DNA from 4 places in the Telluria sp. Soil_C_11 genome. Region 1 is predicted to be linked to each of the others. Evidence: predicted binding sites of a transcription regulator. Region 1 holds the regulator's gene; each other region holds the start of a gene.
What was found. Region 1 encodes sigma-54, which starts transcription at its own class of promoters, with help from an activator protein. Its sites were predicted from a motif close to TGGCANGNAANCTGCTTT; they were not measured.
Positions count from the first base shown of each region.

Region 2: the regulator sigma-54 is predicted to act here: its motif matches at 3,212-3,229, upstream of AC3A6M_RS21725 (TldD/PmbA family protein).
Region 3: the regulator sigma-54 is predicted to act here: its motif matches at 3,921-3,938, upstream of prpB (methylisocitrate lyase).
Region 4: the regulator sigma-54 is predicted to act here: its motif matches at 3,441-3,458, upstream of AC3A6M_RS06300 (ANTAR domain-containing response regulator).

Region 1 covers NZ_JBDGIN010000006.1:204,723-210,330, forward strand. Annotated here, with positions in the region: partial or broken gene AC3A6M_RS12650 (GntP family permease) at 1-330, opposite strand, end outside; gene AC3A6M_RS12655 (3-hydroxyacyl-CoA dehydrogenase family protein) at 469-1,386, opposite strand; gene AC3A6M_RS12660 (enoyl-CoA hydratase/isomerase family protein) at 1,473-2,558, opposite strand; gene hpf (ribosome hibernation-promoting factor, HPF/YfiA family) at 2,657-3,019, opposite strand; gene AC3A6M_RS12670 (RNA polymerase factor sigma-54) at 3,092-4,582, opposite strand; gene lptB (LPS export ABC transporter ATP-binding protein) at 4,586-5,374, opposite strand; gene lptA (lipopolysaccharide transport periplasmic protein LptA) at 5,371-5,608, opposite strand, start outside.
Region 2 covers NZ_JBDGIN010000019.1:29,951-35,558, reverse strand. Annotated here, with positions in the region: gene AC3A6M_RS21740 (hypothetical protein) at 1-600, opposite strand, end outside; gene AC3A6M_RS21735 (S1C family serine protease) at 603-2,138, opposite strand; gene AC3A6M_RS21730 (class I SAM-dependent methyltransferase) at 2,225-3,004, opposite strand; gene AC3A6M_RS21725 (TldD/PmbA family protein) at 3,338-4,975, shown strand; gene AC3A6M_RS21720 (TldD/PmbA family protein) at 4,992-5,608, shown strand, end outside.
Region 3 covers NZ_JBDGIN010000010.1:162,762-168,369, reverse strand. Annotated here, with positions in the region: gene acnD (Fe/S-dependent 2-methylisocitrate dehydratase AcnD) at 1-1,142, opposite strand, end outside; gene AC3A6M_RS17535 (N-acetyltransferase family protein) at 1,139-1,657, opposite strand; gene prpC (bifunctional 2-methylcitrate synthase/citrate synthase) at 1,781-2,962, opposite strand; gene prpB (methylisocitrate lyase) at 2,983-3,873, opposite strand; gene AC3A6M_RS17520 (cation acetate symporter) at 4,183-5,608, opposite strand, start outside.
Region 4 covers NZ_JBDGIN010000003.1:164,257-169,864, reverse strand. Annotated here, with positions in the region: gene AC3A6M_RS06320 (RIFT barrel domain-containing protein) at 1-259, opposite strand, end outside; gene AC3A6M_RS06315 (S9 family peptidase) at 317-2,713, opposite strand; gene AC3A6M_RS06310 (hypothetical protein) at 2,878-3,021, opposite strand; gene AC3A6M_RS06305 (hypothetical protein) at 3,039-3,278, opposite strand; gene AC3A6M_RS06300 (ANTAR domain-containing response regulator) at 3,469-4,098, shown strand; gene AC3A6M_RS06295 (CmpA/NrtA family ABC transporter substrate-binding protein) at 4,214-5,344, shown strand.

The DNA of each region.
Region 1 (5,608 bases):
AGGTCAGCAGCGCGCACACGGCGACGATCACGGCGTTCGCGCGCGAGCGGCCGATATAGCGGATCGCGGCCTGCACGATGGATTTCGAGAAGCCGGACATCTCGATCACCTTGCCGAACACGGCGCCGAGCATGAACACGGGGAAGTAGAGCTTGACGAAGCCGACCATCTTTTCCATGAAGATGCCGGTAAACACCGGCGCCACGGCGGATGGGTCGGTGAACAGGACCGCGCCGAGCGCGGCGATCGGGGCAAACAGGATGACGCTATAGCCGCGGTAGGCGGCGACCATCAGGAAGGCCAGTGCGGCAGTACTAGCAGAAACGACAAAACAGACTCCTCCATTGTTCTACTTGATGTGTTGATGCCCCATCGCCGCGTCGAGCGGTGACGGACATCGCGGTGTCATGCCGCGCAGGGCGGCGATGAATTCATTTGCCTGGCTTATTTGCCTGCTTACTTGCCTGCTTACTTGCCGGAGAGCTGGCGCAACCGGCGCGCCTTCAGGTCAGCGAACCGGTCCTCGTCCCAGGTATAGAAGCCCTGCCCGGTACTCGCGCCCAGCTCGCCCTTCTCGACGTGGGCGCGCATCAGGTCGAGCACATCCTCGTCCTTGGCCAGTTCCGGCATCAGGTTGGCGCCGATGCCCGTCAGGGTGTGCAGGCCGCCGAGGTCGGCGCTTTCGAAGGGACCCATGATGCTGTAGCGCCGCCCGAGGCAGGCTTTCATCACGGCGTCGACGGTCTCCGGCGTGGCCGCGCCGGAGCGCACGATGTGCAGCGCTTCGCGCAGCACCGCGAATTGCAGGCGGTTGCCGATGAAGCCCGGAATGGCGGCCTTCAGCACCACCGGTTCGGCGCCGGTGCCGGCCAGCAGGCGGACGCAGCGCTCGACCACCTCCGGGGCGGTACGGGCGCCCGGCACCACTTCCACCAGCGGGATCAGGTGCGGCGGGTTCCAGAAATGCGCGACCAGGAAGCGGGCCGGATGCGCCAGGTGTCCGGACAGGGCGTCCGGTGGAAAGCCGCTGGTATTGCTGGCGATGATGGCGTCCGGCGCCAGGATCGCTTCCAGCTTCGCATACAGCGCGTGCTTGGCCGCCAGCACTTCGGGAATCGCCTCGATGACCATGGCGGCGCCGGCCAGTTCGTCCGGCTCGCCTTCCACGCGCAGGCGCGCGAGCGCGGCATCGCGCCGCGGCACGTCGATGAGGCCGGCGTCAACCAGCTGGGACAGGATGTCGGCCGCCAGCAGGGGGATGCCGGCGGCGCGGGCGGGATCGGCCTCTACCACCAGCGTAGCATGGCCGGCGAGCGCGAACCTGGTCGCGATGCCGACGCCCATCAAGCCGCCGCCGACGACACCGACGAAGTGATCAGTTGCCATGTCGCTTCCTTTATCCAAATTGCATCAACCCATAAAGATAGCAGGGATGATGCATTGCGTCATCGGAAAGCGGGGCACTACCGTAGTTATACTAGGTGTCGCAGCGGGTGCGCATGGGCCGGCCACACCGGCTCGAAGAAGCGCGCCACCATCTCCGGCGTGACCGCGTCCAGCGTCGGCGGATTCCACTTCGGCGCATTGTCCTTGTCGATCACCAGCGCGCGCACGCCTTCCAGCACTTCGCCGTGTTCGAAGTTGCGGCGCACCAGCGAGCGTTCCATGCGCAGGCAGCCGGCCACGTCCATCGTGGCGCCGCGCACCAGCATCTCGCGCGTCACGCACATCATCAGCGGCGAACGCTGGCGCATGGCCGCCAGGGCCTTCTGCGCGAATGGATGGTCGTCGCCCTCCAGCGAGGCCATCACGGCCTGCACGGACGATGCACCGAAATGCCTGTCGACCAGCGCGCGCCGGGCCTGCAGTTCGCTGGCCCCTGCCTGCGATGCGAACGGCGCCGCGAAGGCGCGGATCGCGGCCGGCAGCTGCGCGCCCGGCGTCGCGGCGATCAGTTCCTGCAGCGCCGGCAGTTGCGCGGCGGGGACGAACACATCGGCCAGGCCGACATACAGCGCATCGGCGGCGCCGATGGTGAGGCCGGTCAGGCCCAGGTACATGCCGAGCGCGCCCGGCGCGTGCGACAGGAAGTGGCTGCCGCCGACGTCCGGGAACAGGCCGATGTTCACCTCGGGCATGGCCATCTTCGTGCGCTCGGTCACGATGCGCAGGCCGCTGCCCGGGCCGCCCTGGGCGATGCCCATGCCGCCGCCCATCACGACGCCATCCATCAAGGAGATGTAGGGCTTCGGATAGAAATGGATCAGGTGGTTCAGTGCGTATTCTTCGGTAAAGAAGTCTTCCAGCAAGGCACTGCCGCCCGTGGGCGTGGCATGCCCGGCCTGGTGGAAAAAGCGGATGTCGCCGCCCGCGCACAGGGCCTTGTCGCTGGTGCTCTTGACAACGACGGCGTCGACGCCCGCATCGTCGCGCCAGGCCAGCAGGGCCTCGGTGAGGGCGCGCACCATCTCCAGCGACAGCGAGTTCAGGGCCTTGGGACGGTCCAGGGTAATGTTGCCGGTGCCGTTCGCCACCCGGGTCTGCACGTATTCGCTCATGTTTTATTGTTTGAAAAGGAAAACGGCATTCTAGCGCGCAAAAAACGAAAAGGGCGCCAATGCGCCCTTTGCCTACCTGTGCTGTGCCGGCGGAATCGTCACGCTGCGGCGGCAGCTTCTTCTCCCCCTTCGTTGGCCATGCGTTTCAGCGGAGTGTTACTGTGATCCTGCAGCATCTGCTTGTACTTCTGGACTTGCCTGTCGAGTCGGTCCATCAGCATGTCGATCGCGGCGTACAGGTCATGCGCGGCGCTCGCGACGTGAACGATCTTCCCGGCAACGCGCAAGTTGATCTCGGCCTTCTGGCGTTTTTCTTTCTCGGTGAGATTGTCTATGCAGAGGATGACGTGGGAGTCGATCACTTGATCGAAATGGCGGGTGATGCGTTCGAGCTTGTTCTGTACGTATTCTCGGATTGCTGGGGTTACATCGAGATGATGTCCGCTGATAGTGAGATTCATACACACTCCTTTGAAGATGCGCCGCCTGTCATGCGCACATCGCGCTTCGGGCAGCGTTGTTGCAAGAGCTTGCTACAGGGATTTGCGAAGGCTGACGGGCGGGATCTTCAGCGCCTCACGGTATTTCGCGACCGTGCGGCGTGCGATAACCATTCCCTGTTCCCCCAGCATCTCCGCGATCTTGCTATCGGATAAAGGGTTCTTGGGGTCTTCTGCTCCTGTGAGTTGTACGATGAGAGCCCGGATCGCGGTCGAGGAGGCCTCTCCCCCTGCCTCGGTCGCGACGTGACTCCCGAAAAAGTACTTCAGCTCAAACATGCCGTGCGGCGTCAGCATGTATTTCTGAGTTGTGACGCGAGAAATTGTGCTCTCGTGTAGACCTAGTGTATCAGCTATCTCACGTAAAACAAGGGGCCGCATGGCAACCGCGCCATGGGAGAAAAAGTTGCGCTGCCGCTCGACAATAGCCTGGGCGACACGCAGGATCGTGTCGAAACGCTGGCGCATGTTCTTGATGAGCCACTTCGCTTCCTGCAGCTGCGCGGCCAGCTGCGACTCCGATTTCCCCTGCTTCATCAGGGCGGCGTACAGGCTGTTCACGCGCAGGCGCGGCATCACGTCCGGATTCAGTTGCACGCTCCAGCCATCCTTCGCGCGGCGCACGATCACGTCCGGCACCACGAAGTCGGAGACGTCGGCAGCGAAGGCCGCGCCCGGATGCGGGTTGCACTGGCGGATCACGGCCTGGGCTTCGCGCAGGTCCTCGTCGTCGCAATCGAGGGCCTTCTTCAGCTTGTTGAATTCGCGCTGCGCGAACCAGGTCAGGTAGCGTTCGACGATGGTCAGCGCCATGCGCCGCGTCACCATCGGCACGCCGGGCATGCGGCGGATCTGCAGCGCCAGGCATTCGGCGGCGCTGCGCGCGCCCACGCCGGGCGGGTCCATGCTCTGCACCAGCGCCAGCGCGGTGCGCAGTTCCTCGAACTCGATCTCCAGTTCGGGCGGCAGGCGCGCGTGCAGTTCGTCCAGCGATTCCTCGAGGTAGCCATTGTCGTCGAGGGTGTCGACGACGATCTCGACCAGTGCGCAGTCACGCGGCGAGATGCAGGTCAGGCGCACCTGTTCCATCAGGTGTTCGCGCAGCGAGACGGGGCTGGCTTCCAGCTGCGGGCGGCCGTCTTCTTCCTCGCCGCCGCTGCCGGAGCGGCCCGGTTCGCCCCAGTCCATCTCCTGCTCGCCGCCGCCGCTGTCGCCGGCGTCGTTGCCTTCCTGGCTGCCCTCGGCTTCGGCGCCGCCACCGCCCTCCTCGCCCTGGCCGGACGCGGGCGGCGCATCGGGCGTGGTCGAGGTCGACGCGCCATTGTTGATCGCGCCGTCGGCCAGCAGGCGCACGGAGCGGTCGAGCGGATCGTCGAGGCGTTCGAGCAGCGGGTTGTCGCTCAGGACCTGTTCGATCTCCTGGTGCAGCTCGAGAGTGGACAGCTGCAGCAGCCGGATCGACTGCTGGAGTTGCGGCGTCAGCGCAAGGTGCTGTGATGTCTTGAGTTGCAGCGTCTGTTTCATGGACTACATCCGGAAGTGTTCACCCAGGTAGACGCGGCGGACCGATTCGTTGGCGATGATATCGTCGGGACGACCGGATGCCAGTACCGCGCCCTGGTTGATGATGTAGGCGCGGTCGCAGATGCCGAGCGTCTCGCGTACGTTATGGTCGGTGATCAGCACGCCGATGCCGCGCTCCTTCAGGAAGCGCACGATGCGTTGGATCTCGATTACCGCGATCGGATCCACGCCGGCGAACGGCTCGTCCAGCAGCACGAAGCGCGGATCGGTCGCCAGCGCGCGCGCGATCTCGACGCGGCGCCGCTCGCCGCCCGACAGCGACAGCGCCGGGTTCTCGCGCAGCTTCTCGATCTGCAGTTCGGCCAGCAGCTCGTCGAGGCGTTCCTCGATGCGCGCCTTGCCCAGCGGCTTGCCGTTCTCGCGCTGCAGTTCCAGCACGGCGCGGATGTTCTCCTCCACCGTCAGCTTGCGGAACACCGAGGCTTCCTGCGGCAGGTAGGACAGGCCGAGCATGGCGCGGCGGTGGATCGGCAGGCTCGTGATGTCGGTGCCGTTGATCACGATGGAACCGGCGTCGGCCGGCACCAGGCCGACGATCATGTAGAACGAGGTGGTCTTGCCGGCGCCGTTCGGACCGAGCAGGCCGACCACCTCGCCGCAGGCGACCTGCAGCGAGACGTCGCGCACCACCAGGCGCTTGCCGTAGCTCTTCTGCAGTCCCTTGACGACCAGGGTGCTGCCGCCAGCGTGGGCGGCGGCGTCTGCGTCTGCGTCTGCGTGGACATCGATCATTGCTTGGCTGCTCCTGCCGGCTGCGCTGCCGGCGCCTGAGCGGGCGCACTGCGGCGCGGCGCGATGATGATGGTGCTGCGTCCGCCGCCCGGCTTGCTCTCGCCGCTGGCGTCGTTGTGCACGTTCGCCTGCTCGGTGCGGTTGTCGTAGGAGATGAAGGGACCGTTCACCTCGCTCGTCATGCGCTTGCCTTCGAGCTGCTTGACCACGGCGTTCGAGAACAGCTTGACCACC
Region 2 (5,608 bases), on a different contig from region 1:
CTCGACCGCCGGCTCGCGCCGCACCGCGCCCTTGTCCACTTCATACAGCGCCATCCAGGTGCCGCAATAGCCATCCCAGCAGCTCCCGTATTCGACGCCGATGCCCTGGCGCTGCGCCGACAGCGCGACCGCGCGCACCTGCGCCGTGCCGTTGAAGCCGCGCCAGGCGAACACGCCCTGGTGGCCGGCCAGCACCCAGTTGGCGCCATGCTGTTCGAAGCGGTAGGAAGCCAGCGCCATCGGGGTCAGCTGGCCTGCGGCCGGCTTGCCGTCCTCGCCGGCCGGCGCCAGGCCGGCGACCAGCATGACCTGGCCGGGATCGAGGCGCAGCACCAGTTTGGGTTCGGCGATCACGCGCGCCTGGCCGGCGTTCCAGCCGTCACGGAAGGCGCCCGGCGCCGGGGCGGGCAGCGACACGGTCTGCACATGCGCGGCGGGGCTGTCGGCCCAGCCGGGGAAGGCCAGGGCCATCAGCTGCTCGGGCGCCGGCTGCGCGCCCGGTGCGGCGTAGGCGTTCGAAGAAACGGCGCCGGCGCCCAGCACCGCGGCCGCCACGAGGGCGGCGCGCAGGCGGGCGCTCCGCTGCTGCAGGTTTGCCATGTTCAGGTCTTCTTGCCGTTCCAGATTTCCATCATGTCCGGCGAACCCTGCGAGCGGATCCCGTTGTCGGACAGGATGCTGTCGGTGGCGGCCTGCATCTCCTTGCGCGGCAGGACCATGGTCTCGCCTTCGCGCTGGTCGAAACGCAGCACCAGCAGGTCGTCCTTCAGGTCGCGCAGCAGGGCCACCAGGTGGCGCAGGCTGCGCACCGGCACGCCGTTGACCGACTCCACCACGGCGCCGAAGCGGTTGCTGTAGCCGGTCGTCAGCTTGTGCGGGAAGAAGGGCGAGCTGATGACCACCAGTTCCTCGCGCTGGCCGTCCGGCCCCTCGCCGCGGCGCGTCACCAGCGGGCTGCCGTTGAAGCTGAGGGCGTTCAGCGCCCCCGCATTGCCGCTCACGGAGGACAGGAACTCGGAGGTGGCGCGCGAGAACACGATCGGACCGTACACGAAGTAGGACGGGTAGCCGCCGTTCAGGTCCGGGATCAGGAGCTGGCGCGGGCCGCCCACCGGTACCTGCACCTGCAGGGTCTTGCCGCCGCGGACCACGGTCAGCGGCACCTTGCCGTTCTTCGCGACCTGCTGCACGCGGTACTGGAAGCGCACGCGCAGGTTCGGGCCCAGCTTGACCATGGCCTGGTTATCGACCGGATAGTCGCCGATGCGGGTGATGACGTCCCATTCCTTCAGCGGATAATTGGGGTCGTTGCTGTGGGGGCGGTGCACGACCGCGCCTTCGACCGACTTGTCGAGCTTGAGGTACTGGCGCAGGACCGGGTTTTCCAGCGTCTGTATGCTCTCGAGCAGCAGCGGCTTGCCGTCGTAGCGGCCGTCCGCGATGTCGCTCAGGAACAGCTCGATCTCTTCGTTCGGGATCACGTAGCCGATGTTGTTGGCCCCGGCGATACCGGAAAAGGCCAGGCCGATCATGCGGTCGCCGGCGATCACCGGGCCGCCGCTGTTGCCGGGGTTGATCGGGGCGTCGATCTGCACCCGCAGGCCAGCGTTGCCGAAGCCGTAGGGGACGAATTCGACGCGCGAGACGATGCCCTTGGTGATCGACAGCGAGTTGCCGCCGACCGGATAGCCGTAGGCGAACACCTGCTCGCGCACGTCCGGCAGCACGCTGGCGCGCGGCAGCGCCGGGTGCTTGTCGAAGAAAGACTCGTCGTCGAGCTTGAGCAGGGCGAGGTCCATGCCGCGCGCCACCGCCACCACCGTGGCCCCGACCTTGTCGCCGTCCTCGCTGGCCTGGACCTGCACCTGGCTGGCATAGCCGACCACGTGGGCATTCGTGAGAATGCGCTTGCCCTCGATGATCACGCCCGAGCCGGTGACGTCCTGCGGCGTGGCCTTGGTCCACGGCTTGTACGGGTCGGGGCGGCGCAAGGTCGAGAAGATCTTGACGACCGAACGTTCGACCCGCGAGGAGATGGCGGGCGCGGTGGGTGCGGCCTTGGCGTCGGTGTCCTGCGCCTGGGCGGCGAGGCTGGCGGCAGCGAGCAGGGCTGCGGCGGCGATACGGGAAAATGTCATGCGTTTCTTTGACTCAAAAAGATGCTGGTTGACTATACACCGTGCGGCCGCGCGAAAGTTCACAAATACTCACCGCCGCGTCACATTCAGGGCTTCACGAACTTGAGCGTCATGCGGTCGCTCTCGCCGATGGCCTGGTATTTTTGGCGGTCCTCGTCGCGGTTGGTCAGGGTCGGCGGCAGCGCCCAGACACCGCCCTTGTGGTCGGCCTTGTCCTTCGGATTGGCGTTGATCTCGGACTTGGCCGCCAGCTTGAAACCAGCGCTTTCCGCCATCCTGATCACGTAGGACTCGTGGATGTAGCCGCTGGTTGCCTTGGCGTCCTGGGGCATCGATTCCGGCAGGCGGTGATCGGTCACGCCCAGCACGCCGCCCGGCTTCAGGCTCGTGTAGATGGCCTTGAACATTTCCTTGACCTTGTCGTCGCCCAGCTCGACGAAGTTGTGCACGTTGCGGAAGGTGAGCACCATGTCGACGCTGTTTGGCGGGGCGAAGTTGTAGATGGCCTTTGCCGGACTGAAGCCGCCCCGTACGACCTTGTCATACACCGCCGGGTTGGACTCCAGCAACGTCCTGGAGATGGCGCCGGCGCTGATCAGCTTGCCGTCCTGGCGCAGGTAGGGCGCCAGGATCTCGGTGTACCAGCCGCCTTCCGGCAGCAATTCGACCACCGTCATGGTCGGCTTGATGCCGAAGAAAGTCAGCGTGTCGTAAGGATGGCGCCAGGCGTCGCGCGCCACGTTGGCGCTGCTGCGGTGGCTGCCTGCGATTGCCGCACGCAGTTGGGCGTCGTCGGTCTGGCTGGCGGCCAGCGCAGTGCCGGCCAGGCCGCCAGCCAGCAGTGCGGCCAGGATGAATCGTTTCATGTGTCGCTCTCCATGTCGGTAAGGCAGCGGCGTCGTGCCGTGCCGTCCGCCGATCATCGGCCAGTGCATAGTTGTCGTCAAGTAAATATTATATATGTATCAAACGCGTCCGCGCGGACACTGTCCGGACAGGGGCGGACACGAAGCGGCCGGACACTGCTTTGGCAATCCGCTATGGCCCGGGGATGTCGAACGCCCTCAGGCGCTTGGCATAAAGATTGCCTATTCAAAAAGTTTAACTGCTGATATGGTTCAGCAGATAAATAAGAAGCACAGGCGCAGTACAACTAGAGCGGTCCGCCCGCCGGACCACTGTCCAACACAGGAGACGTCATGGAACGCCGTACCTTCCTCAACATCAGCGGCCTGGCTTTCGGCTCGATGCTGGTGCCCGTCTTCGGCCGCGCGATCGCGGCCGAAGAGCTGCTCAAGCCGATGCCGGTCGCGGCCAAGAAAATGCTGGCCGATACGGCGCTGGGCGCCGCCACCAAGGCCGGCGCCAGCTACTGCGACGTGCGCATCGGCCGCTACCTCAACCAGTACGTGATCACCCGCGACCTGAACGTCGAGAACGTGGTCAACACCGAGTCGGCCGGCATCGGCGTGCGCGTGATCTGCAACGGCGCCTACGGCTTCGCCGCCACCAACGACATGACCCCGGACGGCGTGGCCGGCGCGGCGCGCCAGGCGGTGGCGATTGCCAAGGCCAACGCCAGGCTGCAGTCCGAGCCGGTGCAGCTCGCGCCGGTGAAAGGCGTGGGCGAGGTGTCGTGGGCGACGCCGGTAGTGAAAGATTGGCGCACGGTGCCGATCAAGGAGAAGGCCGAGCTGCTGATCGCGGCCAACAAGGCCGGCATGGACGGCGGCGCCAACTTCATGCAGTCGATGCTATTCCAGGTGAACCAGCAGAAGTATTTCGCCTCCACCGACGGTTCCTACATCGACCAGGACATCCAGCGCCTGTGGGCGCCGCTGACCGCCACCGCGGTCGACAAGGCCACCGGCAAGTTCCGTTCGCGCCAGGGCCTGTCGGCGCCGGTCGGCATGGGCTACGAATACCTGGCCGCGCGCAAGGAAGACAAGATCAAGGCCGCCGGTGGCGTCGCCACGCTGTACACCAAGTCATATGACATCGTCGAGGACGCGCGCGCCGCCGGCCGCGACGCCAAGCGCAAGCTGACCGCCAAGTCGGTCACTCCGGGCAAGTACGACCTGATGCTCTCGCCGGAACACCTGTGGCTGACGATCCACGAATCGGTCGGCCACCCGACGGAACTGGACCGCGTGCTGGGCTACGAGGCCAACTACGCCGGCACCAGCTTCGCCACCCTCGACAAGTGGGAATCGAAGAAATTCAACTACGGTTCGCCGCTGGTGAACATCGTGGCCGACAAGACCACCCCGGGCTCGCTCGGCAACGTCGGCTACGACGACGAAGGCGTCAAGTGCAAGCGCTGGGACATCATCAAGGACGGCATCCTGGTCAGCTACCAGGCCACCCGCGACCAGGCCCACATCATCGGCAAGACCGAATCGGACGGCTGCTCGTACGCGGACAGCTGGAGCAACGTGCAGTTCCAGCGCATGCCGAACACCTCGCTCCAGGCGGGCAAGAAGAAGCTGACCCCGGACGAGATGGTCAAGGATATCAAGAAGGGCATCTACATCGTCGGCGACGGCTCGTTCTCGATCGACCAGCAGCGCTACAACTTCCAGTTCGGCGGCCAGCTGTTCTACGAAATCAAGGACGGCAAGATCGGCCAGATGCTGGAAGACGTGGCCTACCAGTCGAACACCCAGGACTTCTGGAATGCCTGCACGGCCCTGTGCGACGAGCGCGACTGGCGCATGGGCGGCTCCTTCTTCGACGGCAAGGGCCAGCCTCCGCAGATCTCCATCGTGTCGCACGGCGCCTCGACCGCGCGCTTCAACGGCATCAACGTCATCAACACGGCCCGCAAGATCGGCTAAGGCAGGGAGCACACACATGACCATCCTGACCCAGGAACAAACCAAACGCATCTGCGACCGCGTGCTGTCGCTGTCCAAGGCCGACGAATGCAGCGTGACCGTGGAAGGCAGCCGCAAGGGCAATATCCGCTTCGCGCGCAATGCCGTCTCCACCGCCGGCCTGGCGGAAGACACCGCCATCGCCGTGCAGGTCGCCTTCGGAAAGCGCCAGGGCGTCGCCACCATCAACGAGTTCGACGACAAGTCGCTGGAAAAAGTCGTCCGCCGCGCCGAAGACCTGGCCCGGCTGGCGCCGGAGAATCCGGAATTCATGCCGGCCGTCGGCAAGCAGAACTACCGCGCGTCCGAGACCTTCAGCAAGAAGACCGCCGCCATCGATCCGGAATTCCGCGCCCAGTCCGCGGCCTACGCGATCGAAGCCTGCCGCAAGAACAAGCTGGTGGCCGCCGGCTTCTTCAACGACAGCACTTCATTCACCAGCGTCGCCAATTCGAACGGCGTGTTCGGCCACCAGGACGAGACCGGCCTGGACTTCACCTGCACCGTGCGCACCGAAGACGGCCGCGGCTCCGGCTGGGTCAAGCGCTCGGCCACCGACGCCGCCCGTTTCGATCCGCGCGAAGCGGCCGACGT
Region 3 (5,608 bases), on a different contig from region 1:
CCCTGCGCCGCCAGCTCGGAGGTCGGCACGCGCTTGTGCGGGTTGGACGGGCCGGCGATGTTGCGCACCACGCTCGACAGGTCGAAGTGCAAGGTGCGCTCGTACTCGACCTTGGCCAGGGTGTCGGACCACAGCCCGGCCTCTTTCGCATAGGTCTCGACCAGCTTGACCAGCTCGTCGTCGCGGCCGGTAAGCTTGAGATACTTGATGGTCTGCTCGTCGATCGAAAACATGGCGGCGGTCGCGCCGTATTCGGGGGCCATGTTCGAGATCGTGGCGCGGTCGCCCAGGGTCAGGTTCGACGCGCCTTCGCCGTAGAACTCGAGATAGGCGGAGACGACCTTCGACTTGCGCAGGAACTCGGTCAGCGCCAGCACGATGTCGGTGGCGGTGATGCCGGGCTGCGGTTTGCCGGTCAGCTCGACGCCGACGATGTCCGGCAGGCGCATCCAGGAGGCGCGGCCGAGCATCACGCTTTCCGCTTCCAGGCCGCCCACGCCGATCGCGATCACGCCCAGCGCATCGACCATCGGGGTGTGCGAGTCGGTCCCGACCAGGGTGTCCGGGAAGGCCACGCCATCCTTGACCTGGACCACGGGGCTCATGCGCTCGAGGTTAATCTGGTGCAGGATGCCGTTCCCCGGCGGGATCACGTCGACGTTCTGGAAGGCCTTCTTGGTCCACTCGATGAAGTGGAAGCGGTCTTCGTTGCGACGGTCTTCGATCGCGCGGTTCTTGTCGAAGGCATCCGGATCGAAGCCGCCGCACTCCACGGCCAGCGAGTGGTCGACCACCAGCTGGGTCGGCACCACCGGGTTCACCAGGGCCGGATTGCCGCCCTGCTGGGCGATGGCGTCGCGCAGGCCGGCCAGGTCGACCAAGGCGGTCTGCCCGAGGATGTCGTGGCAGACCACGCGCGCCGGGAACCACGGGAAGTCGAGGTCGCGCTTGCGCTCGATGAGCTGCTTCAGCGAAGGAACCAGTGCAACCGGCTCGCAGCGGCGCACCAGGTTCTCGGCCAGCACGCGCGAGGTGTACGGCAGGCCGTCCCAGGCGCCCGGCTGGATCTCTTCGACCGCGGCCTTGGCGTCGAAGTAGTGCACGTTCGTCCCATGCAGGGGTTTGCGGTATTGGCTGTTCATGATGTCTGTGGATCTAATATTAGTTGGCGGTGCTGCTTGGCGTAGTAGCGCCCGTCGTGCAGGAAGGCGTCCGGCTCGAGGCCGAACTGCCGGAATCCGAAGGCGTCGTACAGGCGCTCGGCGCGCGTATTGCCCTCGTGGACCGTCAGCGTGAGCTGGCGGATGGTGCCAAGTGAGCGGGCGAATTCGATCAGATGAGCGACCAGGCTCCGGCCTATGCCTTGTCGCTGGCGTTCCGGGTCGACCACCAGCGCGTTCAGGCTGGCCGAGTGACGGATCTTGCTGCCCTCCTGCGTGCGCAGGCAGACCGCGCCGACCAGCGTGCTTCCTTCGAAGGCGCCGAACCAGTACTCCCCTTCTTTCGCCAGGCGCTTTTCGGCCCAGGACAAGGGCTGCTTCGATGCCTCTTCATGGTCCGGCCGGAAGGCGTGCGGGAAGGCGCGCAGGCCGGCCAGGCGCAGGGTGCGGTAGGCGGTTGCGTCGGCGGGGTTGAGCTGGCGGATGGTCAGGTTCATCATTTTCTCCGTCGTCCCCGCGAAGGCGGGGATCCAAGTTCTGCAAGAGTTATCGACTGCTTTTCAAACTTGGGTTCCCGCCTGCGCGGGAACGACGGTGTGTTGGTTCAACCGTTCGCGGGCTTACTTACGCTCCGCCAGCGGCACGAACTTCAGGTCCTCCGGACCGACATAATTGGCGCTCGGACGAATGATCTTGTTGTCGATCCGCTGCTCGATGATGTGCGCCGACCAGCCCGAGGTGCGCGCGATCACGAACAGCGGCGTGAACATCGCGGTCGGCACGCCCATCATGTGGTACGAGACGGCCGAGAACCAGTCCAGGTTCGGGAACATCTTCTTCACTTCCCACATCACCGATTCCAGGCGCTCGGCGATGTCGAACATCTTCATCGAGCCGGCGCTGGCCGACAGCGTGCGGGCGACTTCCTTGATCACCTTGTTGCGCGGGTCCGCGATCGTGTACACCGGGTGGCCGAAGCCGATCACGACTTCCTTGTTGGCGACGCGGTTGCGGATGTCGGCTTCGGCTTCGTCCGGGTTCTCGTAGCGCTTCTGGACTTCGAACGCGACCTCGTTGGCGCCGCCGTGCTTCGGGCCGCGCAGCGCGCCGATCGCGCCGGTGATGGCCGAGTAGATGTCGGAACCGGTGCCGGCGATCACGCGGCCGGTGAAGGTCGAGGCATTGAACTCGTGCTCGGCGTACAGGATCAGCGAAGTGTGCATGGCCTTGACCCACTCCTCCGGCGGCTTGGTACCGTGCAGCAGGTGCAGGAAATGGCCGCCGATCGAGTCGTCGTCGGTCTCGACCTCGATGCGGCGGCCAGCATGGCTGAAGTGGTACCAGTACAGCAGCGCCGAACCCAGCGATGCCATCAGGCGGTCGGCGATGTCGCGCGCGCCCGGGATGTTGTGGTCGTCCTTTTCCGGCAGGGTGCAGCCCAGCACCGAGACGGCGGTGCGCATCACGTCCATCGGATGCGAGGCGGCCGACAGCGCTTCCAGCGCGGACTTCACCGCTTGCGGCAGGCCGCGCAGCATCTTCAGCTTGGCCTTGTAGCCGCGCAGTTCGGCTTCGGTCGGCAGCTTGCCGTGCACCAGCAGGTAGGCGATTTCTTCGAATTCGGAGGTGTCGGCCACGTCCAGGATGTCGTAGCCGCGGTAGTGCAGGTCGTTGCCGGAGCGGCCCACCGAGCACAGTGCGGTATTGCCGGCGGCGACGCCGGACAGGGCGACGGATTTCTTCGGCTTGAAGGTCGAAGGTTCAGCTTTTGATGCGTCGTTCGGTTTGGTCTGGTCGGTCATATCGTGGTCTCCGTAGGCGGTTATTTGGCTTTGTTCTGGGCAAACAGGGCGTCCAGTTTCTGCTCGAAGCTGTGGTAGTCGATGCGGTCGTACAGCTCGGCGCGGGTCTGCATGGTGTCGACCACGTTCTTCTGGGTGCCGTCGCGGCGGATCGCTTCGTACACGTTCTCGGCGGCCTTGTTCATGGCGCGGAAGGCCGACAGCGGGTACAGCACGATGTCGACGTCGGCGCCCTTCAGCTCTTCGACGGTGAACAGCGGGGTCGCGCCGAACTCGGTGATGTTGGCCAGGATCGGCACCTTGACCGCCTTCTTGAACCGGGCGTACATCTCGAGGCTGGTGATCGCTTCCGGGAAGATCATGTCGGCGCCGGCTTCGACGCAGGCGACGGCGCGTTCGACGGCCTTGTCCAGGCCCTCGACGGCCAGGGCGTCGGTGCGCGCCATGATCACGAAGTTGTCGTCGGTGCGGGCGTCGACGGCGGCCTTGATGCGGTCGACCATCTCGCCCTGGCTGACGATCTCCTTGCCCGGGCGGTGGCCGCAGCGCTTGGCGCCGACCTGGTCTTCGATGTGGCAGGCGCCGGCGCCGGCCTTGATCAGCGAGCGCACGGTGCGCGCCACGTTGAAGGCCGACGAGCCGAAGCCGGTATCGATGTCGACCAGCAGCGGCAGGTCGCACACGTCGGTGATACGGCGCACGTCGATCAGCACGTCTTCCAGGCCGGAGATGCCGAGGTCGGGCAGGCCCAGCGAGCCGGCCGCCACGCCGCCGCCCGACAGGTAGATCGCGCGATAGCCGGCGCGCTTGGCCAGCAGGGCGTGGTTGGCGTTGATCGCGCCGATCACCTGCAGCGGGTGTTCTTCCTGCACGGCCTGGCGGAATTTCGCGCCTGCGGAGAGTTGGCTCATGTCCTGTTACCTTTCAATGATGCGTTGACGGGAATATGGCGAGAAACAATGCAAACGGCGTGCCAGGCCGGAAAGCGGCGCCCTGCCCCATGTTTTCAAGGACTTGCGGCCGCCTCCGTCACGCAGGCCGGCACTGGCGCTTCAGGAATGTTTCATTGTGAAACATCGCGCTGCAACAGGCAAGCCATGACCCGTTCCACTCCTGCGCGGCGCGACGATCGCGCCGGACCTCATCGGCCGCCCTCCTCTCCATGAAAAAACCCGAAAGCCGGAGACCGGCTTTCGGGTTCAGTGTACAGCGGCGCAGGTTCAGTGTGCCGATGCGGCAGCAGCACCGATACCGGTCTCCGAACGCACTTCCTGCGCCTCGAAGCCGGCCTTGTCGATGGCCGCGCGCGGGCTCTTGTCGGTGACCGAGAACAGCCACACGCCGACGAAGCCGACGATCATCGAGAACAGGGCCGGCGAAGTGTACGGGAAGATCTCGGCCTTGTTGTGGAAGACGTCGACCCACACCGATTTCGACAGCACGGTCAGGATCACGGCGGTGGCCAGGCCCAGGAAGCCGCCGATGGTCGCGCCGCGGGTGGTGCACTTGCTCCACAGGACGGACATGAACAGCACCGGGAAGTTGGCCGAGGCCGCGATCGCGAAGGCCAGCGAGACCATGAAGGCCACGTTCACGGTTTCGAACACATAGCCCAGCGCCACGGCGATGATGCCGAGGACGATGGTGGTAATCTTCGACACGCGCAGTTCGCTGCCCGGGGCCGGCTGGCCCTTCTTGACCACGGTCGCATAGATGTCGTGCGAGACGGCCGAGGCGCCCGACAGGGTCAGGCCGGCCACCACCGCGAGGATGGTGGCGAAGGCCACGGCCGAGATGAAGCCGAGGAAGATATCGCCGCCGACCGCGCTGGCCAGGTGCACGGCCGCCATGTTGTTACCGCCGAGGAGCTTGCCGGCGGCGTCCTTGAAGGCCGGGTTGGTACCGACCAGCACGATCGCGCCGAAGCCGATGATGAAGGTCAGGATGTAGAAGTAGCCGATCCAGGTGGTGGCCCACAGCACCGACTTGCGCGCTTCCTTGGCGCTCGGGACGGTGAAGAAGCGCATCAGGATGTGCGGCAGCCCGGCGGTGCCGAACATCAGCGCCATGCCGAAGGAGATGCCGGAGATCGGGTCCTTGATGAAGTTACCCGGGCCCATGATCGAGATGCCCTTGCTGTGCACGTCGACGGCCTTGGCGAACAGCGCTTCCGGGCTGAAGTCGTACATGGCCAGCACCGAGAACGCCATGAAGGAGGCGCCCGCCAGCAGCATCACTGCCTTGATGATCTGCACCCAGGTGGTGGCGGTCATGCCGCCGAACAGCACGTAGACCATCATCAGCACGCCCACCAGCACCACGGCGACGCCGTAGTCCAGGCCGAACAGCAGCTTGATCAGCTGGCCGGCGCCGACCATTTGCGCGATCAGGTAGAACAGCACGGTCACCAGGGTGCCGGAGGCGGCGAACATGCGCACCGGCTTCTGGGCGAAGCGGTAGGCGGCGACGTCGGCGAAGGTGAAGCGGCCCAGGTTGCGCAGGCGCTCGGCCATCAGGAAGGTGATGACGGGCCAGCCGACCAGGAAGCCGATCGCGTAGATCAGGCCGTCGAAGCCATTGGCGAACACGGCGGCCGAAATGCCCAGGAAGGACGCGGCCGACATGAAGTCGCCGGCGATCGCCAGG
Region 4 (5,608 bases), on a different contig from region 1:
GGGCGTGCGATTGCGCCGGGGCGGCTTTCGCGGTCTTCGGCGCCTTTGCCGGCGGCGCCTCGGGGGCGGGTCTTGCCGCCGTCTCCGCCGCAGCGGCAGGAGCCGCCGGAGCGCCCGGCGTCGCCGGCGCGCTGCCATAGCGCGACTGCAGCACCTTGTCCGCATCGAGCTGTCCGGCCTCGGGCAGGCTCTGGGCCAGCGCGGCGGCCGGCAGCAGGATCAGGGGAAGAAGGGATGGCAACAGGCGTTTGGCAGGCATGGCGGAATCGAAGGCAGAATTGAAAAGGGCGCCCGCAGGCGCCCCGATGATACCGTGTTACTGCGCCGCGGGCGCCTGCTTGAGTGTGCGCTCGAACAGCTGGTAGATGCGGCGGTACTCGTCATACCAGCTTTCGGGCTGGACGAAGGAGTGGCGCTCCATCGGATACGGCGCCAGTTCCCAGTGATCCTTCTTCAGTTCGATCAGGCGCTGGGCCATGCGCACGGAGTCCTGGAAGAACACGTTGTCGTCGACCATGCCGTGCGCGATCAGCAGGTTGCCCTGCAGGTTCTGCGCGTACTCGATCGGCGACGAGACCTTGTAGGCTTCCGGGTCGAGGTCCGGGGTGTTCAGGATGTTGGCCGTGTACTCGTGGTTGTAGGTGGTCCAGTCGGTGACCGGGCGCAGCGCGGCGCCCGACTTGAACACTTCCGGCGCACGCAGCAGGGCCATGAAGGTCATGAAGCCGCCGTAGCTGCCGCCGTAGATGCCGACGTTCTTCGCGTCGCCCTGCTGGTTGGCGACCATCCAGTTCACGCCGTCCAGGTAGTCTTCCAGTTCCGGGTGGCCCATCTGGCGGTAGATCGCGCTGCGCCATTTGGCGCCATAGCCCTTCGAGGCGCGGTAGTCCATGTCCAGCACCACGTAGCCCTTCTGCACCAGCAGGTTGTGGAACATCTGCTCGCGGAAGTAGGGCGTGTAGCGCTGCGTGACGTTCTGCAGGTAGCCGGCGCCGTGCACGAACATCACCACCGGATAGCGCTTGCCCGGCTCGAGCCGGGCCGGACGGTACAGCTTCGACCAGACCGGTTCCGCGCCATGCGTGGAGGGAACGGCCACGAACTGCGGCTGGATCCAGTCGTGGGACTTGAATTCGGTGGTGCGGGTATCGGTCAGCCTGACCGCGTCGCCGCCGCTCGAGGGCAGGGTGGCGATCTGCGGCGGCAGGTAAGGGCCGGAGTAATGCACCAGCAGCTTGCGCTGGTCCGGCGACAGGCGGAAGTCTTCCACGCCGCCGTCGAGGCGGCTGACTTCGCGGGTCGAGCCGTCTTTCGCGTTGACCGCGCAGACTTCATAGGCGCCCGGGGTCTTGCGGTTGCACAGCAGCCAGGCGGTGGCGCCGTCGGCCGACCACGCCACGTCCGACGCTTCCCACTTGCCCTGCGTGAGGGCGCGGGTGCGTCCGGAAGCGTCCAGCGTGTACAGGTGGGCATAGCCGGTTTCCTCGGACAGGTACCACAGCGTGCTGTTGTCCGGCAGCCAGCCGAATTCGCTGCTGTCGAAGTTGATCCAGGCCTGGTCGGTCAGGCGGTGCACCGGCTTGAGCGCGGCGCGCGGCAGATCGACGGTGGCGATCCAGCGGTCCTTGTTGTCGACCGCGCGCAGCATCACCGCCGCGTTCGCGCCGTTCGCGCTCCAGACCACGTTCTCGCCGTCGAAGCCGACCTTCACGGCGCGGTTGCCCTTGAGCGGATCGAGCTTGCGTTCGGCGCGCATGGCGGCCAGCGGGTCGGCGTTCACGCCCGGCAGGACGTCGAAGGACAGGTCCTTCACCTCGCGGGTGAGCAGGTTGACCAGCTTCAGGCCGTGCGGGTGCGGGCTGTTGCGGCCGACGCGGGTGCGCTCGTCCGAGGTTTCTTCGTAGCCGGACTCGGTCACGTAGCGCGGCATCTTGCCGACGCGGCCCTTGTCGCCGCCATCCTTCGGACCGGTCACGACCAGCAGCCAGCGGCCGTCCGGCGACAGGTGGGTGGCGGCGATCGACAGCTTGTCGCCCAGGTAGATCGGGGCCGGGGCGCGGGTCGGGTCGGCGCGGCGTTCTTCCTCCGCGCGTGCGCGGTTGGCGTCGCGATCAATCTTCTGGCGCTTGAGGGTGGCGATCAGGCGCAGCTGCATGTCGCGCAGCGCATCCGGCTCCTGGGCGCCCGGCTCCTTGGCCGCGCGCGCCACGGCGATCGGCGACACCAGGCGGCTGGCGCGGTCCCAGGTGGCCCAGTCGTCGCCGATGCGGAACTGCACGCTGCGGCCGTCGGCGGAATACTGCACCGCGTTGATGGCGACGCCGCTGCTGCGCGAGATCTGCACCAGCTCGCCGTTCTTGAGGTCGCGCTCGAACAGGTCGCCGTTGCGGATGAAGGCGGCGCGGGTGCGCTCGCGGTTGTAGACCACCAGCGCGCCGTCCAGCCTGGCCAGTTCCGCATCCTCGACCTTGCGGGCCTTGTTCAGGCCGGACTGGGCCCCGGTCTGGTAGATGTCGCGCAGCGGCGAACCGGTGCGCTTTTGCTTGTACAGGACCTGCTTGCCGTCCCAGCTCCACCATGCGGTTTCCACGGGAGTGCCGATCCAGTCGGGATGGGCCATGGCCTGGTCGAGGGTGATGGGCGTCGAGGCGGCAACGGGCAGGGCCAGCAGGGCAGCCAGGACGGCGAGAGAAGCGTAAACGGGAAGGCGCATCGCGTGTCAGAGAGAAATTGCAAAAAAGCATTCTAGCTCAGCCGACAAGCATGCTGTGTGGATTCTCGCCGCGGGCGTCGCGCGCCTGCGTACGTACGGCGCCGTAAACGACAACGCCCGGCCAATGCCGGGCGTGGAGAACAGTAGCGACTGGATGGTGATGCTTAGCCGACTTCCTTGAATTGCGGCTGTTCGGTCATCCACAGTTCCGTCGGGGTGGTCACGGACGGGTTGCGGATGAAGAACACGATGCGGGTGACGATGGCCAGCGCCGAGATGCCGACGGTGATGTATTCGACTGGGGTCATGATGGTGTCCTTGTCAATTATTTGGAAGCGAGGTGGCGCAGTTCGGCCGACAGCGAAGGGCTGTGGGATTCGGCGGCGGCGGCCAGCGACAGCAGCTCGCGGCGGCTCTTCCGGGCGCTGCGGTCGGCGTCCTGTACGAACCAGCCGCCATGGGCGACGAACAGTTCGATCGCGAATTCGCGGATCCGGGCGATGCTGTCGGCAAATTGGTGGCGCAGACCTTTGTCCTGTGCCTGGGTGATCGTTGCGGTGCTCATGAAGTTCTCCGTGAAATCTCAGTTGTTGCGGTGCAGTATAGGGAGACTTCAGACATAAGGGAACTTTTACTTCGTGATGTTCTCCATTAGTATTGTGAATGTTTCTTGACGTTAAACTGTGGCTCGTCCTTACTTCGGTTATGCGTTTCGGAAATATCTGTCTGGCCCGGAACTTGCATATTCCCAAGGCATGAAACCGCCACCTCCCGTCCAGCGCAGCCTTCGTATCGTCGTGGTCAACACCGCGCCATGCGGCGGCGAGCAGGCCGCCGCCCAAGCGCAGCGCAACACCGCGCTGCGCATCGGGCTGCTGGAATCGGGCTACGACATCGTCGCCGCGCTGCCGGCCGATATCTTCCTGCCCGAGCGGATCGCCCAGATCCAGCCGGACATGATCATCATCGACAGCGAATCCGACGCCCGCGACGTGCTCGAGCACATCGTGATCGCCACCCGCGACGCGCCGCGTCCGATCGTGCTGTTCACCGACGACCAGGACCCGTCCAGCATGGATGCCGCGCTCGGCGCCGGCGTCTCGGCCTATATCGTGGCGGGGCTGCTGCCCGAGCGCGTGAAGCCGGTGCTGGACGTGGCCCTGGCCCGTTTCAAGCGCGAGCGCAGGCTGCTGGACGAACTCTCGGACACCCGCCGCCAGCTGGCCGACCGCAAGCTGGTCGAGCGCGCCAAGGGCGTGCTGATGGCGCGCAGCGGGCTGACCGAAGAGCAGGCTTACCAGAAGCTGCGCAGCATGGCGATGAACAGGAAGTTGAAGCTGGGTGAGGTGGCGCAGCGGATTCTGGATGTGGAAGACCTTTTATAGTTGACGTATGTATCGTCGTCCCCGCGAAGGCGGGGATCCAAGTTCTGCATGAGCTGCCGAAACACCAGCAAACTTGGGTTCCCGCCTGCCCGGGAACGACGGCTAAGGACCTTATATGCTGATCGGCTCCGACCGCCCCGAAACCCCCATCATCCGCGCCGGCTTCATGCCGCTGACCGACTGCGCCCCGCTCGTGATGGCCGCCGTGCTCGGGCTGGACGAAAAATACGGCATCAAGCTCGAACTCAGCCGCGAGCATTCGTGGTCGGGCATGCGCGACCGCCTGGCCAACGGCAGCCTCGATGTCGCCCATGTGCTGTATGGCCTCGTGTACGGGGTCGAGATGGGCATCGGTGCGCGCGCCGTGCCGATGGCGGTGCTGATGAATTTGTCGCGCAACGGCCAGGCCGTCACCTTGTCGCGCGCGCTGGCGGAGCAGGGCGTCCTCGACGGGCCGTCGCTGGCGGCCCACATGTTGCGCGGCCGCCGCCGCTTTACCTTCGCCCACACTTTCCCGACCGGGAACCACGCGATGTTCCTGTATTACTGGCTGGCGGCGAGCGGCATCGATCCGCTGCGCGGCATCCAGGCGGCGACCGTCCCGCCGGGCCAGATGGCGGCCAGCCTGGCCGCCGGGCACATCGACGGCTTCTGCGCGGGCGAGCCGTGGAGCGCGCGCGCGGTGCTGGACGGCGGCGGCTTCACCGTCGCCACCAGCCAGGACATCTGGCCCGACCATCCCGGCAAGGCGCTGGGCGCCACCGCCGCCTTCGTCGACGCCCATCCGCACGCCTGCCGCGCGCTGGTAGCGGCGCTGCTGGAAGCGGGGCGCTGGCTCGACGCCTCGCCGGCGCACCGCGATGCCGCCGCCGAGGTGCTGGCCAGCCCGGCGTATGTGAACGCCGGCCGCGAACTGATCGCCGCGCGCCTGAACGGCTGGTATGACGACGGCATGGACCGGCGCTGGCGCGACCCGGACCCGCTGCGCTTCCACGCCGACGGCGAGGCGAATTTTCCCTGGCTGTCGGACGGCATGTGGTTCATGACCCAGCACCGGCGCTGGGGCCTGCTGCGCGACGATCCGGACTACCTGGCCGTCGCCGCCCGCGTCAACCGGGTCGGCCTGTACCGCGAAGCCGCCGCGCAGGCCGGCGTGGCGGCGCCCGCCGGCCTGCTGCGCTCGTCCGTGCTGATGGACGGCAAGGTCTGGGACGGCAGCAATCCTTCCGCTTATATCTCTTCATGAACAGTGCATGCCGGCGCCTCATTATCGCGCATGGTGCACCGCAATGAAGCGCAGTCCCCGCTAGCGCTGCGGCGCGCCAGGGGAAAGGGCATCTGGCACGGCTCTTGCAAACACTCCCTGCACGGATCAACGGCGATCCCATGCATATCCACCGGTCCAACGGCGGCCCGGAAGGTAGACAGAACACCAGGACAACGGCGTCCGCTGCACCCGAACCCATGCACCCATGCGTTCGGCCAGGCAGCGGGCGCCTTTTCTTTTTTA